Regions from separate parts of the Agathobaculum faecis genome, predicted to be linked through region 1. Evidence: predicted binding sites of a transcription regulator. Region 1 holds the regulator's gene; the other holds the start of a gene.
The links. Region 1 encodes HrcA, which represses chaperone genes, less so after heat shock. Its sites were predicted from a motif close to TGTTAGCACTCNNNNNNNNNGAGTGCTAACA; they were not measured.
Positions count from the first base shown of each region.

Region 2: H8S45_RS01195 (co-chaperone GroES) is a predicted target of HrcA. The motif match lies at 3,117-3,147, and genes of this name have one in related genera.

Region 1 is NZ_JACOPL010000004.1:55,361-63,413, reverse strand. It holds gene H8S45_RS05305 (citrate/2-methylcitrate synthase) at 1-645, shown strand, start outside; gene H8S45_RS05300 (NAD(P)-dependent oxidoreductase) at 703-1,563, shown strand; gene dnaJ (molecular chaperone DnaJ) at 1,653-2,801, opposite strand; gene dnaK (molecular chaperone DnaK) at 2,877-4,724, opposite strand; gene grpE (nucleotide exchange factor GrpE) at 4,963-5,508, opposite strand; gene hrcA (heat-inducible transcriptional repressor HrcA) at 5,547-6,593, opposite strand; gene lepA (translation elongation factor 4) at 6,873-8,053, shown strand, end outside.
Region 2 is NZ_JACOPL010000001.1:236,841-244,893, reverse strand. It holds gene H8S45_RS01210 (SPFH domain-containing protein) at 1-512, opposite strand, end outside; gene H8S45_RS01205 (NfeD family protein) at 542-1,000, opposite strand; gene groL (chaperonin GroEL) at 1,146-2,771, opposite strand; gene H8S45_RS01195 (co-chaperone GroES) at 2,791-3,075, opposite strand; gene H8S45_RS01190 (THUMP domain-containing class I SAM-dependent RNA methyltransferase) at 3,232-4,389, opposite strand; gene H8S45_RS16700 (oligosaccharide flippase family protein) at 4,494-6,056, opposite strand; gene tgt (tRNA guanosine(34) transglycosylase Tgt) at 6,151-7,293, opposite strand; gene H8S45_RS01175 (lactonase family protein) at 7,584-8,053, shown strand, end outside.

The DNA.
Region 1 (8,053 bases):
CTGCATATGGAGCACGGCGGCGGTAATAATTCGTCCTTTACCACGCATGTGGTCACCTCTTCGGGAACGGATACCTATTCGGCGATCGCGGCGGCGCTCGGCTCGCTGAAAGGGCCTAAGCATGGCGGCGCCAATTATAAGGTTGTGCAGATGTTCGAGGACCTCAAGCGCAACGTTTCCGATGCCCATGACGACGAGCAGGTGGCCGATTATCTGGATAAGCTGCTGCGGCGCGAGGTGTTTGACCGCAAGGGGCTGATTTATGGCCTGGGGCATGCCGTGTATTCGATCTCCGACCCGCGCGCGCAGGTGTTCAAGTCGTTCGTCGGGCAGTTGGCCAAGGAAAAGGGCAGGGATGAGGATTTCGCCCTCTATTCCACGGTTGCGCGGCTGGCACCCAAGGTTATTGCAAAAGAGCGGCAGATTTACAAAGGCGTTTCCGCCAATGTGGATTTTTATTCCGGCTTTGTGTATTCCATGCTGGGGCTTCCGCCAGAGCTTTACACGCCTGTATTTGCCATGGCGCGTATCGTCGGCTGGAGCGCGCACCGGCTGGAGGAGCTGATTAATACGGACAAGATTATCCGGCCTGCCTACCGCTGTGTACAACCGGAAATCGGATATACCCCCCTTGGGGAACGGTAAGAAAAAGCGCGGATTCCGGTCCGCGCTTTAGACACATATACGCAAGGAGGAAAAATGATGAAAACAGTTGGGTTTATTGGCGTGGGCGTGATGGGGCGCTCCATGGTGCGCAACCTGCTGGGTGCAGGTTACGAGGTCGCGGTTTATTCGCGCACCAAGGCAAAGCTTACGGATTTCCTTGCCGAAAATGAAGTGCGCTGGTGCGACAGCGTTGCGGAATGCGCGAAAGGGCGCGATGCGGTTATTACGATGGTAGGCTATCCGAAGGATGTGGAGCAGGTCTATTTCGGCGGGGAGGGCATTCTGGCGGCGGCGAAGGCCGGCGCCTATCTGATCGATATGACCACGACCGATCCGAAGCTTGCGGTTCGGATTTCCCAGGAGGGGAAGCAGCGCGGGCTGCGCGTGCTGGATGCGCCGGTTTCCGGCGGCGACACAGGGGCGAAAAACGGCACGCTGTCCATCATGGTTGGTGGGGCGGAAGCGGATTACAAGGCGTGCCTGCCGCTGTTTGAAGCGATGGGAAAGCAGGTCGTTTATGAAGGTCCGGCCGGCGCGGGACAGCATACCAAGATGGCCAACCAGATTGCGATTTCGGGGACGATCGCCGGCGTGTGCGAAGCGCTCGCCTATGCAGAACACGCGGGGCTGGAGCCGGATAAGCTGCTCGCCAGCATTTCCAAGGGGGCGGCCGGCTCGTGGCAGATGGAGAACCTGATGCCAAAGATGGTAAAAGAGGATTATGCGCCGGGGTTTTTCCTCAAGCATTTTATCAAGGATATGAAGATTGCCCAATCGCAGGGCGGACCCGCGCTGCCGGTGTTGGAGCGCGTCTGCGCCATGTACGGCGATCTGGAAGCGGAAGGCATGGGTGACCTTGGCACACAGGCATTGATCCGGCATTACCGCGAAAGCTGAAAAAAGAGGGCCGCTCCTGCGGCCCTCTTTTCCGTTTCCCGCGCGGGGTACGGAAACCTGACCCGACCAGAACAACCTGCGCTGGTCGGTTATTTTTCGCTGAACGCGTCCTTTACCTTATCCCAGAAGCCCTTGCGCTTGCTCTGATTTTCATCGGTCGCGGATTCTTCAAATTCGCGCAGCAGCTTTTTCTGCTTTTCGGACAGATTTTTCGGCACTTCGATATTTACGCGGACATACTGATCGCCGCGGCCACGGCCGCTGACGTTCTGGATACCCTTGCCTTTCATACGGAACACGGTGCCGGTCTGCGTCCCTTCCGGCACCTTATATTCCACGCGCCCGTCGATCGTCGGCACCTGAAGCGTGTCGCCCAGCGCCGCCTGCGCGAACGAAATCGGGATCTCGACGTACACATCCTGCCCCTCGCGGGTAAAGATGGGATGCGGCCGGATGGACACGGTCACAAACAGGTCGCCCGCCGGCCCGCCGTTCACACCCGCGTTGCCCTGTCCGCGCTGCTGGATGGACTGTCCCTCGTCGATACCGGCAGGGATGTTTACCTTGAACTTGCGCGTTTTGCGCACGCGGCCTGCGCCGCCACACTTGGCGCAGGGCTTTTTGATGATCTTGCCGGTGCCGCGGCAGTTGGGACACGCGGTTTGCGTTTGGAACACACCGAGCGGGGTGCGCTGCGTCTGGGTCACAGAGCCCGTGCCGCGGCAGTTCGGGCAGGTTTCAGCGCTGGTACCCTTGGCCGCGCCCGTGCCGCCGCATTCGTCACAGGACTCGATGCGGTTTACCGAGATCTCCTTCTCGCAGCCGAACGCAGCCTCCTCGAACGAGAGGATGACCGTCTGCCGGATGGATTCGCCGCGCTGCGGCGCATTGCGGCTCTGTGAGCGACCACCGCCAAAGCCGCCGCCGAAGAACGAGCCGAACAAGTCGCCGAGGTCGCCCATATCGAACCCGCCGAAGCCGCTCGCTCCCGCGCTGCCTCCGTAGCTCGGGTCCACGCCCGCGAAGCCGAACTGGTCATACTTGGCGCGTTTATCCGCGTCGGAAAGGACCTCATAGGCCTCGTTGACCTCTTTGAATTTGTCGGCCGCATCGGGATTGTCTTTGTTCAGATCAGGGTGGTACTTGCGGGCCAGGCGGCGGTAAGCCTTTTTCAGCTCGTCCTCACTCGCGCCTTTTTGCACGCCCAGTACCTCGTAATAATCTCTTTTGTCAGCCATTATGCTCCCTCAAATAACGGAAAATGACATGCCGCAGGGCGGAACGGAGACCGTCCCGCCCCACGCGGCATGGAATTACTTGTTCTTATCGTCGTCGTCCTTGACCTCGGTGAAGTCCGCGTCGACGAAATCGCCCTGCGGGCCGGACTGTGCGCCCGGCTGGCCGCCCATGTTCGGGTCACCCTGCGGCGCCTGCTGCTGGTAGATCTTACCCGCCAGATCGCTGAACCTCTTGGACAGGCCATCGGTCGCCATCTTAATCATCTCGGTGTCGGTACCCTTGAGCGCCTCCTTAACCTTGTCGATCTCGGCCTGTACGCCGGCCTTTTCATCGGCGGACAGCTTATCGCCCAGGTCGGTCAGCGCTTTCTCGGACTGGAAGACAAGCTGCTCGGCGTTGTTGCGCACCTCGACCGCTTCCTTGTTCTTCTTATCCTGTTCCGCGTACTGCTCAGCCTCGTGCATGGCCTTGTCGATCTCGTCCTGCGAGAGATTGGTGGACGCGGTAATGGTGATCTTCTGCTCCTTGCCTGTACCCAAGTCCTTGGCGGATACGTTTACGATGCCGTTCGCGTCGATATCAAAGGTAACCTCGATCTGCGGCACACCGCGCGGCGCCGGGGCGATACCGTCCAGCGTGAAGCGGCCGAGCGTCTTGTTGCCCGCAGCCATCTCGCGCTCGCCCTGCAGGACGTGGATTTCAACCGACGGCTGATTGTCGGCTGCGGTGGAGAAGATCTGGCTCTTCTTGGTGGGAATGGTGGTGTTGCGGTCAATCAGCTTGGTGCATACGCCGCCCAGCGTCTCAATGCCGAGGGACAGCGGGGTGACGTCGAGCAGCAGTACGTCCTTGACCTCGCCGCCAAGCACGCCGCCCTGGATGGACGCGCCAATCGCGACGCATTCGTCCGGATTGATGCCCTTGAAGCCGTCCTTGCCGGTGATGCCCTTAACAGCCTCCTGCACGGCGGGAATGCGGGTCGAGCCGCCCACCAGCAATACCTTGGACAGGTCGGAGGCGGACAGGCCGGCATCGCTCATCGCCTGCCGTACCGGACCCATGGTGCGCTCGACCAGGTCGGCGGTCAGCTCGTTGAACTTCGCGCGGGTCAGCGTCAGCTCGAGGTGCTTCGGGCCGGTCGCGTCCGCGGTGATATACGGCTGGTTGATCGAGGTCTGCGCCATGCCGGACAACTCGATCTTAGCCTTTTCCGCCGCCTCCTTCAGGCGCTGCATGGCCATCCTGTCGGCGGACAGGTCGATGCCGTTGGATTTCTTGAACTCCGCGACCATCCAGTCGATGATGCGCTGGTCGAAGTCGTCGCCGCCGAGATGGGTGTCGCCCGCGGTGGACAGCACTTCGAGCACGCCCTCGCCGATGTCGAGGATGGAAACGTCGAACGTGCCGCCGCCGAGGTCGTAGACCATGATCTTCTGCTCGGCTTCCTTATCCACACCGTAAGCCAGCGCAGCCGCGGTCGGCTCGTTGATGATGCGCAGAACCTCAAGACCCGCGATCTTGCCCGCGTCCTTGGTCGCCTGGCGCTGGGAGTCGGAGAAGTACGCCGGCACGGTGATGACCGCCTGGGTCACCGGCTGACCGAGGTAGGCTTCCGCGTCCGCCTTGAGCTTTTGCAGGATCATTGCGGAGATCTCCTGCGGGGAATAGGGCTTGCCATCAATGTTGACGCGGTAGTCCGAGCCCATGTGGCGCTTGATGGAAATAATCGTGCGGTCTGCGTTGGTCACAGCCTGGCGCTTGGCCACCTGGCCCACCATACGCTCGCCGTCCTTGGAGAACGCGACTACCGACGGAGTCGTGCGCGCGCCTTCCGCGTTGGGGATGACGACAGCCTCGCCGCCTTCCATAACGGATACGCAGGAATTTGTTGTACCAAGGTCGATACCAATGATTTTGCCCATGTTGATAGCACTCCTTTATATGATTCGATATTGTTTTCTCTGTATCAGGGATGCGCGGTGACGCGCGCGTTTATCAGGAACTTTCCGCAAGCGGAAAGTTCCATAAAATCCGAGAGCATGTATCTCGGATTTTATTCCTCGATTCAGCCGCCTTGGACGGCGGCATTCGGATGTCGAAAGCAAGTTTCAAAGGAAATTGCTTTCGTATAGGGGACTTTTGAAGTCCCCTATAGGGTTTTCAGTTTGCAACCTTTACCATCGCGTGCCGGATCACCTTGTCGCCTATCTGGAAGCCCTGCTGGAATACCTCGGCGATCACGCTTTCTCCCAGCGCTTCATCTTCGACATGCATCACGGCGTTGTGGAAATTCGGGTCGAACGTGGTGCCGGCCGAAGCCTCGATCACGGTGACGTTCAGGCCTTTCAGGCTGTCGGTCAGTTGGGTCATGGTCAGTTCCACGCCCTTTTTGTATTCCGCATCCGCGGTCTCGGCCTTGAGCGCACGCTCAAGGTTGTCATAGGTGGGGAGAAGCGCGGTCACCGCGCGGCTGACCGCGTCCGTATACGCCTGCTCGCGCTCACGCTGGCTGCGCTTGCGGAAGTTGTCGTATTCCGCCGCCATGCGGAGATAGCGGTCATTCAGCTCCTCGTATTTTGCTTTCCAGTTTTCGGCGGGCGCAGCCTGTTCCTCCTGTGCGGCGGCCTTTGCCGTTTCATCCTCGGACGGGGTTTCCGGCGCCTTCTGCTCGGCTTCGGCCGGATCGGACTGCTTTTTCTTGCTCATATTGTTTTCATGCCTCCATTTGCTGAAAATCCCGATGTTCAGGGATTTCCGTCTTTCTCGTCTAAAAAGGTCTCGGCAATCAACTGATTCAGCCCCTTGGCGAAGCGGCTGAGTTGCGCGGACAGCTTGGCGTAATCCATGCGGGTCGGCCCCACGATGCCGATCGCGCCCTGACCGATTTTGCCGATATCGTATTTTGCATAAATCGCGGATGTATCGCTAAGCGGGTTCTCCCCGTTTTCCGGCCCGATGAAGAACTGGATTCCCTCAATCTTACGGGTCGTAGGCAACAGGTGCCGGCTGTCATCCTCCATATAGTCAAGCAGCGCCTGCGCTTTGTGCAGGTCCTTGTATTCCGGAAAGCGCAGCAGCTTGTTGGTCCCGTCCAGAAAGACCTTCTGATCCCCCAGCTCTTCGATCAGTTCGGCGACATATTCGGCCACGGGGGCCAAAAGGGCGGTCAATCCCGCGGCCCTGCGCACGATATCGAAACGCTCGGCCGTGATGTGGCTGAGCGGCAGGCCGGTCAGCGTCTGGTTGAGGACATAGGTGAGAAGCTCGGCCTCGTCCTTGGTGACGTCGGTCATGGTCCGCACCATTTTATTTTTGACCGAGCCGGAGTCGGTTACAACCACGATGACAAAATTCATTTTGTCAATGGCGATGATCTCGAACTGGCGGATGGATGCCTGGGTCATGGCGGGGGTGATCGCGACGGAAGCGTAATTGGTCAGGCTGGAAATCAGCTTGCCCGCCTCGCGTATCAAATGGTCGAGCTCGCGCACCTTGGTCTGCAGGATGCTCTGCAGCGGCGCGGCGTCGTCCGGCGTTTCAGCCGGTTGCTCCATCAGCTCGTCAACATAAAGACGGTAGCCCTGCGGCGAAGGAATGCGGCCGGCGGAGGTGTGCGGCTTTTCCAGAAAACCCATTTCCTCCAGCTCGCTCATCTCGTTGCGGATGGTGGCGGAGGAAAACGGAAGCGCATGCCCCTCGGTCAGTGCCTTGGAGCCGACTGGCTCGGCTGTGCGGATATAATCGCCGATGATGGCCTTGAGGATCTGCTTTTTTCGTTCCGAAAGCTCCACCTGAGCGGACTCCTTTCCTGTGTGAAAACGGGTTAGCACTCCGCCTATCTGAGTGCTAAAACTAATTTACCACCGCGTAGCGGCAAAGTCAAGTCTCGTTTATGAATATTTTGTTAAATGATAGGAAACGGGCTGTCACAGCCGGATAGGGACTGCTAATGTGCTGGAAAGAGCAGGGGAGCGGGCGGCCCGCTTGTGCAAAAGTATGCTTGTGGGGCGGCGTAAAACGTGGTATAATATTTCCATATTGCTATTAAGGAAAGGTAAGGAGCTTTCGGTGTGAAAAATCGCGGGCAAATACGGAATTTTTCCATCATCGCGCATATCGACCACGGCAAGTCGACGCTGGCGGACCGCCTGCTCGAACAGTGCAAGGCCGTGTCCCAGCGTGAGATGGAGGAACAACTGCTTGACAATATGGATCTGGAGCGCGAGCGCGGCATCACGATCAAGGCGCGCGCGGTGCGCATGGAATACGAGGCCGACGACGGCCAGACCTATGAGATGAACCTGATCGACACGCCCGGGCATGTGGACTTCAATTATGAGGTTTCTCGTTCGCTCGCCGCGTGCGAGGGCGCGCTGCTGGTGGTGGATGCGGCACAGGGGATCGAGGCGCAGACGCTGGGCAACACCTACCTCGCTATTGACGCGGGGCTGGAGGTTGTACCGGTCATCAACAAGATCGACCTGCCCGCGGCGGACGCGCCGCGCGTCAAGCAGGAGATCGAGGACATCATCGGTATCCCAGCCGAGGATAGTCCGGAGATCTCGGCCAAAATGAATATCAACATCCACGCGGTACTCGAACGCATCGTGTCCGACATCCCCGCACCGCAGGGCGACGCAGACGCGCCGCTGCGCGCGCTTATCTTTGACAGCCAGTACGACCCCTATAAGGGCGTTATTGTTTATATGAGGCTGATGGACGGCAGCATCCGGCCGGGCATGAGGGTGAAAATGATGGCCACGGGTGCGGAGTTCCAGGTACTCGAATGCGGCTATATGCTGCCGCTCGGCCTGTCGCCCCAGCGGGAGCTGTGCGCGGGCGAGGTCGGCTACTTTACCGCGTCTATCAAGACCGTGTCCGATACCCGTGTGGGCGACACGGTCACCGAGGCGGGACGGCCGACCGCGGAGCCGCTGCCCGGCTACCGTCCGGCGCAGCCCATGGTGTTCTGCGGCATCTATACCGAGGACGGCTCCAAATACCCCGACCTGCGCGACGCGCTGGAAAAGCTCCAACTCAACGATGCGGCGCTGTCGTTCGAGCCGGAAAGCTCGGTCGCGCTGGGCTTCGGCTTCCGCTGTGGTTTCCTCGGCATGCTGCATATGGAGGTCATCCAGGAGCGGCTTGAACGCGAGTTCGACCTCGACCTGGTCACCACGCTGCCCTCGGTCGTGTATGAGATCGTGCGGACCGACGGCGCGGTTGTCCATTGCGACAACCCGCACGACTA
Region 2 (8,053 bases), on a different contig from region 1:
TCCATGGATTCCTGAATTGCCGCCGGCGGGATGATGTTCTTCAGCTCCACACGGTTGACCTTGATGCCCCACGCATCCGTAGCCTCGTCCAGAATCGCGCGCATTTTGGTATTGATGATGTCCCGGCTGGTCAGCGTCTGGTCCAGTTCCAAATCGCCGATAATATTGCGGAGCGTCGTTGCCGTCAGGTTTTCGATCGCTGCCATCGGGCTTTCGATACCGTATGTGAACATCTTCGGGTCCGTAATCTGGAAATAGACAACAGTATCGATCTGCATGGTTACGTTATCCTTCGTGATCACAGGCTGTGGCGGAAAATCGACGACCTGCTCCTTGAGCGTCACCTTGCGGGCGATCCGCTCAAAAAGCGGCACCTTAAAATGCAGGCCTGTGTTCCATGTGCCGCGGTATGTGCCAAGCCGCTCCACGATAAAGGCTTTCGCCTGCGGTACAATAACAATATTGCTGCCCAGAAAAACAATCAGCAGGATCGCCAAAACAATCCAAATCATCGGAACTAAATAAGGCATAGTGTTCTCCTTTACTTAACTGAATCTTTATCCAACCTTTTTACGATCACCTTGACGCCGCGGATTTCCAAAATTTCGACCATTGCGCCCTGCGGGACAAGGGAATCATCCGCGCTGCGTGCAGTCCATATATTTCCCGATATACGGACTGCGCCAGTTTCGCGGATATTGTCAATCCCCTCCGTTACGATAGCAGATTGACCAATGATGCGGTCTGCATTGGTCGCTTCCTTTTTGGTCTTGAGGAAGCGCCGGCAAAACGGACGGACCAGCAGAAGCAAAACCGCGGAGAACAAAACGAAGATGACCAACTGCGCGGACATCTCCAGCCCAATACTCGCGGCGATCAACGCTGCAACGCCGCCGACCGCAAACCAGATTGCCGACAGGTCCAGCGAAAAAGCTTCAACCGCAACGCCGATGATGATAACAGCCACCCAGATATAGAGACTGTCAACGCCAAAAATCATATTTACTATCCCCTCCTTTGCTCCAGTATATCATGACCGGCGGTAAAAGTACAGCAAAAACAAATGAGGGCTGTGTCCGTGCCTATGAAAAAAATACTCCGACTTTAATTGTCGGAGTATTTTTTCAACCGAACGGGAATTTGGATTAATACATGCCGCCCATATCCGGTGCAGCCGGAGCCGGAGCCACAGGTTCCTTCTTATCCGCAACCAGGCTCTCGGTGGTCAGCACCATGGAAGCCACGGACGCCGCGTTCTGCAGCGCGGAGCGGTTAACCTTGGTCGGGTCGACGATACCATTGGTGATCATATCGCCATATGTCTCGGTCGCCGCGTCAAAGCCATAGCCGACCTTGCCGGAATTCTTGACCTTATCGACAACGATTGCGCCTTCAATGCCCGCGTTGATCGCAATCTGTGCCATCGGCGCCTCAAGGCCGCGCGCAACGATCTGCATGCCGGTCTTTTCGTCGCCCTCGGCGGTCTCGGCCAGCGCCTCGACTGCTGCGATCGCATTGACATACGCAACGCCGCCGCCGGCTACGATACCTTCCTCAACAGCCGCGCGGGTCGCGTTGAGGGCGTCCTCGATGCGCAGCTTCTTCTCTTTCATCTCAGTCTCGGTAGCAGCGCCGACCTTGATGACCGCTACGCCGCCCGCCAGTTTCGCCAAGCGCTCCTGCAGCTTCTCACGGTCAAAGTCGGAAGTTGTGCGCTCGATCGCGCCGCGGATCTCGGCTACGCGGTTGGCGATATCCTGCTTGTCGCCCGCGCCATCCACAATCGTAGTGGTTTCCTTGGTGACCTTGATCTGACGCGCAGAACCCAGCATATCCATGGTGGCGTCCTTAAGCTCGATGCCGATCTCTTCGGAGATCACCGTGCCGCCGGTCAAGATCGCGATATCACGCAGCATATCCTTGCGGCGGTCGCCGAAGCCCGGCGCCTTGACCGCAACACAGGTGAACGTGCCGCGCAGGCGGTTAACGATCAGGGTGGACAGCGCCTCGCCCTCGATATCCTCGGCAATAAGCAGCAGCTTCTTGCCGGACTTAACAACCTGCTCCAGAATCGGCAGCAGCTCCTGGATGTTAGACAGCTTCTTGTCCGTAATCAGGACCAGCGCATCGTCCAGATTTGCTTCCATCTTCTCGGTATCCGTGCACATATAGGGGGTGACATAGCCGCGGTCAAACTGCATGCCCTCGACAACCTCGGAATAGGTTTCCGCAGTTTTGGACTCTTCCACCGTGATTACGCCGTCGGTCGAAACCTTTTCCATCGCCTCCGCGATCAGCTGGCCGATCTCGTCATCGCTGGAAGAGATCGCACCGACACGGGCGATATCATTGGAGCCGTCAACCGCCTTGGAATTCTTGGCGATCGCTTCTACCGCCGCATTGACCGCCTTGGAAATGCCGCGACGCATGACCATCGGGTTTGCGCCCGCAGCCACGTTTTTCAGACCCTCTCGCACGAACGCCTGCGCGAGCACGGTCGCGGTGGTGGTGCCGTCGCCCGCCACGTCGTTAGTCTTGGTCGCAACTTCCTTCACAAGCTGCGCGCCCATGTTCTCATAGGGATCGTCAAGCTCGATCTCCTTGGCGATGGTGACGCCGTCGTTGGTGATCAGCGGCGCGCCGTACTTCTTGTCCAGAACAACATTGCGGCCCTTCGGACCGATCGTAACTTTAACGGTATCGGCGAGCTGATCGATGCCGCGCTGCAGCGCCTTGCGCGCGTCCTCGCCGTAAATAAGCTGTTTCGCCATGATAAATTACCTCCTCAAATTACTCTACGATTGCAAGAATATCGCCCTGACGAACGATGATGTAGGTTTCGCCGTCCAGCTTGACCTCTGTGCCGGTGTACTTACTGGTAATGACCTTCTGGCCCTTCTGGACCTCCATTTTGATCTCCTTACCATCGACAACGCCGCCCGGGCCGACCTCGATGATTTCAGCGACCTGCGGCTTTTCCTGCGCAGACGCGGTGAGGATGATGCCGCTGGCAGTGGTCTCCTCCGCCTCGATCATCTTGATAACAACACGATCAGAAAGGGGCTTGAGTTTCATAACGGGTTCCTCCTATAAAAATTAAAGTTGACTGAATCAGGGTTTAGCACTCTTTCGTCCTGAGTGCTAACTCGATTATTATATTACATCAACTCTTTTCGTTGTGCAAGAGTTTTTTTGGAAAAACTGACATAAAATTTATGAATTTTTTGTGAATCACTTTGACCCGTTTTCTCGTTTTTTAGCAGACGAATGCATTGAGTGCTTATAGTACATATGAAGCTCGCATTTGATCATGCCGTTATACAGCTTCCGCCTTTTATCCGCTGGCCGGCTGTAACAGCGCTCAAACAGCGGGTCCGAGCTTAGAATATACTGCTTCATCGGTGATTTCCCTGTTGCGCGTCCGAACGCACGATAGAGCGCTTCCGCCTGCTGCACATCGAGCAGCCGTTCGCCATATGGGGGATTGGCAAACACCACCCCTTCCCCGCTGTAATCGTGCTGCACAGCATCTACCTGCTCAAAAAACACCGTACCCGCAACGCCCGCTTTCCGTGCGTTCTCCATGGAAAGCTGGACGCATGCTGGATCGATATCGCTTCCAACAATCGAAAACCGCGCGCCGCCATCCGTCAGGTCGATGGCCGCTTCGCGAGCCAGCCGCCAGGCGTCTGCGTCAAGGCAACCCCATTTCTCCGCCTCAAATGACCGAAGCAGCCCGGGCGCGCGCCGCTGGGCGATCATCGCCGCTTCAATCGCAATCGTTCCCGAACCGCAGAATGGATCCAGCAGCGGTTCTCGTCCACGCCAGCGTGCCAGCTTGACCATGGCTGCCGCGAGCGTCTCCCGCAACGGCGCGGCGTTGCTGTTTGCGCGATATCCGCGCTTATGCAGCCCCAGGCCGGAGGTATCCAGAAATACCTCCGCTGTATCGCGCATAATGGAAAACTGTATCTGGTATTTCGCGCCGGTTTCCTCGAACCAGGATAGACCATAGGCATGTCCCAAACGTTCCACCACCGCTTTTTTCACGATCCGCTGGCAGTCCGGTATGGAGTGGAGCGCCGAATCCAGGCTGTACCCCTTGACGGGGAAGGACCCGTCCCTCGGAATAAACTGCTCCCAAGGCAGCGCGCGCACACCCTCGAACAGAGCGTCGAAGCTTTTCGCGGAAAACACGCCGAGACGGATCAGGACGCGCTCCGCACAGCGCAGGTTCAGATTGGCCCATGCGAGCGTATTTTCATCTCCCGCAAATAAAACCCTGCCGTTCTCGGCATGCACTTCCTCCAGCTTTCCCCCGAACCGAAGTTCGTCCGCGACGATCCCTTCCAGCCCGAACAGAGTCGGGCAGCACATGGTCAGTTCCATTCGATTCCCTCTTTTCTTCCGAAAAAAAGCCCCTGCCGCTGCCGGGCAGGAGCCGTTCTGTTGTACTTAATCTTATCCGTTCAGGGGTATTTTGTCAAGACGGTCTACCACATACAGACGTTTGGCATCTGTGGCTTTTCGATTCTGCGGGACAGATATCGGATCAGACGTATGCCCAACAGCCGCAGCACAACGACGTATAGAAGCCCTGCGCCGCACACTGTCGCCCCCAGTGCAGCAATATCATTCATGAGGTACTCTTGCAGAACAGAGTAGAAAATCCGCGTCCAGCAAAAAAGGGTAGCGCCGCATAGTAGCGGAACGCCAAAGCGGCGCAGCGGCCGGACCGCGAAGCCGGTATGCCGCTGCAAAATGCAGAAATTGATTAGAAACGCACCCGCGCTGGTCAGCAGCATGGCGAGCAGATAACCGTAAATGCCGAGTGTCGGCCGTGCGCACCAGCGATACATCAGGCAGAGCTGGACCAGCTCCGCGCTGACTGCCGTGACCACATTCAAATGCTGCAGCCCGAGCGCGTTCAACAGGCTGCCGGACGACATCTGGTAGTAACTGACGATTGCGACCGCTCCCAGCAGGGCTACATAACCGGCCGTCAACGGCTGGCCAAAGAAGAACTCGCTCAACTGCGGCGCAAGCGGAATCAGCACCGCTGTAGCAGGCAGCGCAATCAGGCCGACGGTGGAAACCGATCTGCCGATTAACGCCTGCACGCGCTTGATATTCCCGACCGCCTGCGCTGCGGTGACTGCCGGAAGCAGAGCGGTGCAGACTGAGCTGACCAGCGCCACTGGAAGAAGAAGCAGAGGCATCGCCATACCGGAGATTACACCGAGTGCCGAGAGTGCCTGTTCATAGGTCAGTCCGGCCACCATCAGCCGCTGCGGAAGCAGGACCGAACCGGCCGAGCTGATGATATTGCCGACCAAAGCCGATGCGGAAAGCGGCAACGCGATAAAGAAAAACTGCTTGCTTGTCTCTGCGTCGAGTCTTCCGGCGCGCTGACCAGCCGCTATATTTTTCTGGAACAGACGTGTCAGGAACAAAGCGCTGAACACTTCGCTCACCACCATGCCAGCAAAAATCAGCATAGCGATCGTTCCGTAATCCTCTCCCTGGTATTCATATAACAGGATACCGACTGATAAAATCCGGATCAGTTGTTCTCCTACCTCGGAATAGGCGGTAAACTGCATTTGTTCCAGGCCGATAAACAGGGACTTGAAGATATTCTCCACACCGGTCAGCGTGAGGCATAATAGAACGAACGGGAACGCCTTGGCGCACCGGATATCTCCCAGCCATCCGGCCGCGATCCTGTTTCCGAAAAGCAGGATGACCGCCGCGCAGAATGTACATAGTGTAAAAAAAACTGTGAACGCCAGCCGGAGGATCGCACCGATTTTTCCGCGCTCTCCCCTTGCCTCGCTGGCCGCGCTCAGACGGGAGCAGGCCATGGTCACGCCGGAAAGGCAGCCGGCATTGAGTACCAGATAGGCGGAATTGACCAGGCGGTAAACGCCAAGCCCCTCCGCGCCGGCAAAGTGGCTGAGGATAACGCGATAAAGGAATCCCAGCGCCTGCAGCGCCAAATTGCCGCAGGCAAGGATTCCGGCCGCATATAGAATCGTTTTTTTCTGAATCCGCACGGCATGACCCCATTTCACTTTAAGGCTATGCCGAGTTATGCACGGATATGAAAGAAAAAGGCCTTCTCCACATAGGAGAAAGCCTGGTATACCCTTATATCCTTTTGCTCATTTTTTCGCTGTATTCCGCGCGGAACGCAGCAAATGTGCCCTGTTCGAGTGCATCACGGATCTCCTGCATCAAATGGTTATAGAACCACAGGTTATGCATGACCAACAGGCGCTGAGATAGCATTTCACCGCTTTTGAGCAGATGGCGGAGATAAGCACGGCTGAATCTCTGGCAGGTCGGGCACCCGCAGCCTTCCTCGATCGGCCGGTCATCCGTCTGATATTTTGCGTTCATAATGTTTAAAATACCATTATGCGTGAACAGGTGTCCATGCCTTGCGTTTCTGGTCGGCATGACGCAGTCAAAGAAATCAACGCCGCGCGCCACGCCTTCGATAATGTTGGACGGTGTGCCAACCCCCATCAAATAACGCGGCTTGTTTTCCGGCGCATGCGGCAGCACCACATCCAGGATGTGATACATGACCTCGGTGCTTTCGCCCACCGCGAGGCCGCCGATCGCATAGCCGGGCAGGTCAAGCTCTGCAATCGCCTGCATATGCTCGATGCGCAGGTCGTCATAGGTGCCGCCCTGATTGATGCCGAACAGCATCTGCTGCGGATTTACCGTATCCGGCAGGCTGTTGAGCCGCGTAAGCTCTGCCTTACAGCGCCGCAGCCAGCGGGTTGTCCGGTCGATCGAGTCTTTAACATATTCGCGCGGTGCCGGATTTTCAATGCATTCGTCAAACGCCATTGCAATATCCGAGCCGAGGTTCGACTGGATCCGCATGCTTTCCTCCGGCCCCATAAAAATCCTGCGCCCATCGACATGTGAATGGAACGTCACGCCCTCTTCCTTGATTTTGCGTAACGTAGCCAGAGAGAACACCTGAAAGCCGCCGGAATCGGTCAGCATGGGGCCGTCCCAACGCATAAAGCGGTGCAGCCCGCCCATTTGCCTGACGATCTGATCCCCCGGCCGCACATGCAGATGATAGGTGTTGGACAGTTCGATTTGACATCCGAGCGCTTTCAGGTCAAACGCATCAACCGCGCCCTTGATCGCGCCGGCCGTTCCGACATTTTGGAACACCGGTGTCTGCACAACGCCGTGGGCGGTGCAAAATTCCCCTCTTCTGGCGTATCCCTCTGTTTTGAGCAGATTAAAAGTTCCTATTTTCATAATTCCCTCGTTACTTTTCAAGCAGTGGGTCTATTTTACCACAAACCGCCAGCCGTTTCAATGTTGCACCGCAAATAATTCGTTTTTTCTCTCTGAAATGGCTGCTTTGCCGCCTCAAACGCGGCGCTTTGACAAAATTCTATCAGAATTGTATACTATAGCAATTCCCAGGATATTTGATTGGCATCTTTTTGTTAGGTATTGTTTGCGTTTTGACTTGTTTTTTTCATCCGCAGCCCATACAATTACAGTAACAGCAGTTACTGCAGGCTTACCAAAGGAGAATGCTTATGGATCGCTTTACAGGCTATGTCGGCACCTACCATTCCAGCCGCTCGCAGGGGATTTATCGTTTTTTTCTGGACGCCGAATCCGGTAAATTGGCAGGAGAGAACTGCGTTTTAGACGTGCCTGACTCCAAATACCTCGCCATACGCCAAGACGGTTTGCTGGCGTCGGTCGTAGGGCGTGCAGGTAAGGCCGGACTCTGTGTGGCGGATCTGCGCCAGTCTTCCCACCCCTTTCAGGTGGAAGCCCTCACCGAGGGAAGCGCAGGCTGCCATGCGGCGTTCTATCAGACGTATGGGTATACCGCCAATTTTCACGCCGGAACGGTTTCTTTTTACCGGATTGCTGATAAGACACCGGTTTTTCAGTACACAATACCCATAGCGCCCGGCGCGGGCTGCCATCAGGTCCTTTTTCACGCGGATACGCTGCTGGTCCCCTGCATGGAGCTGGACGAGATTCGCATGTTCCA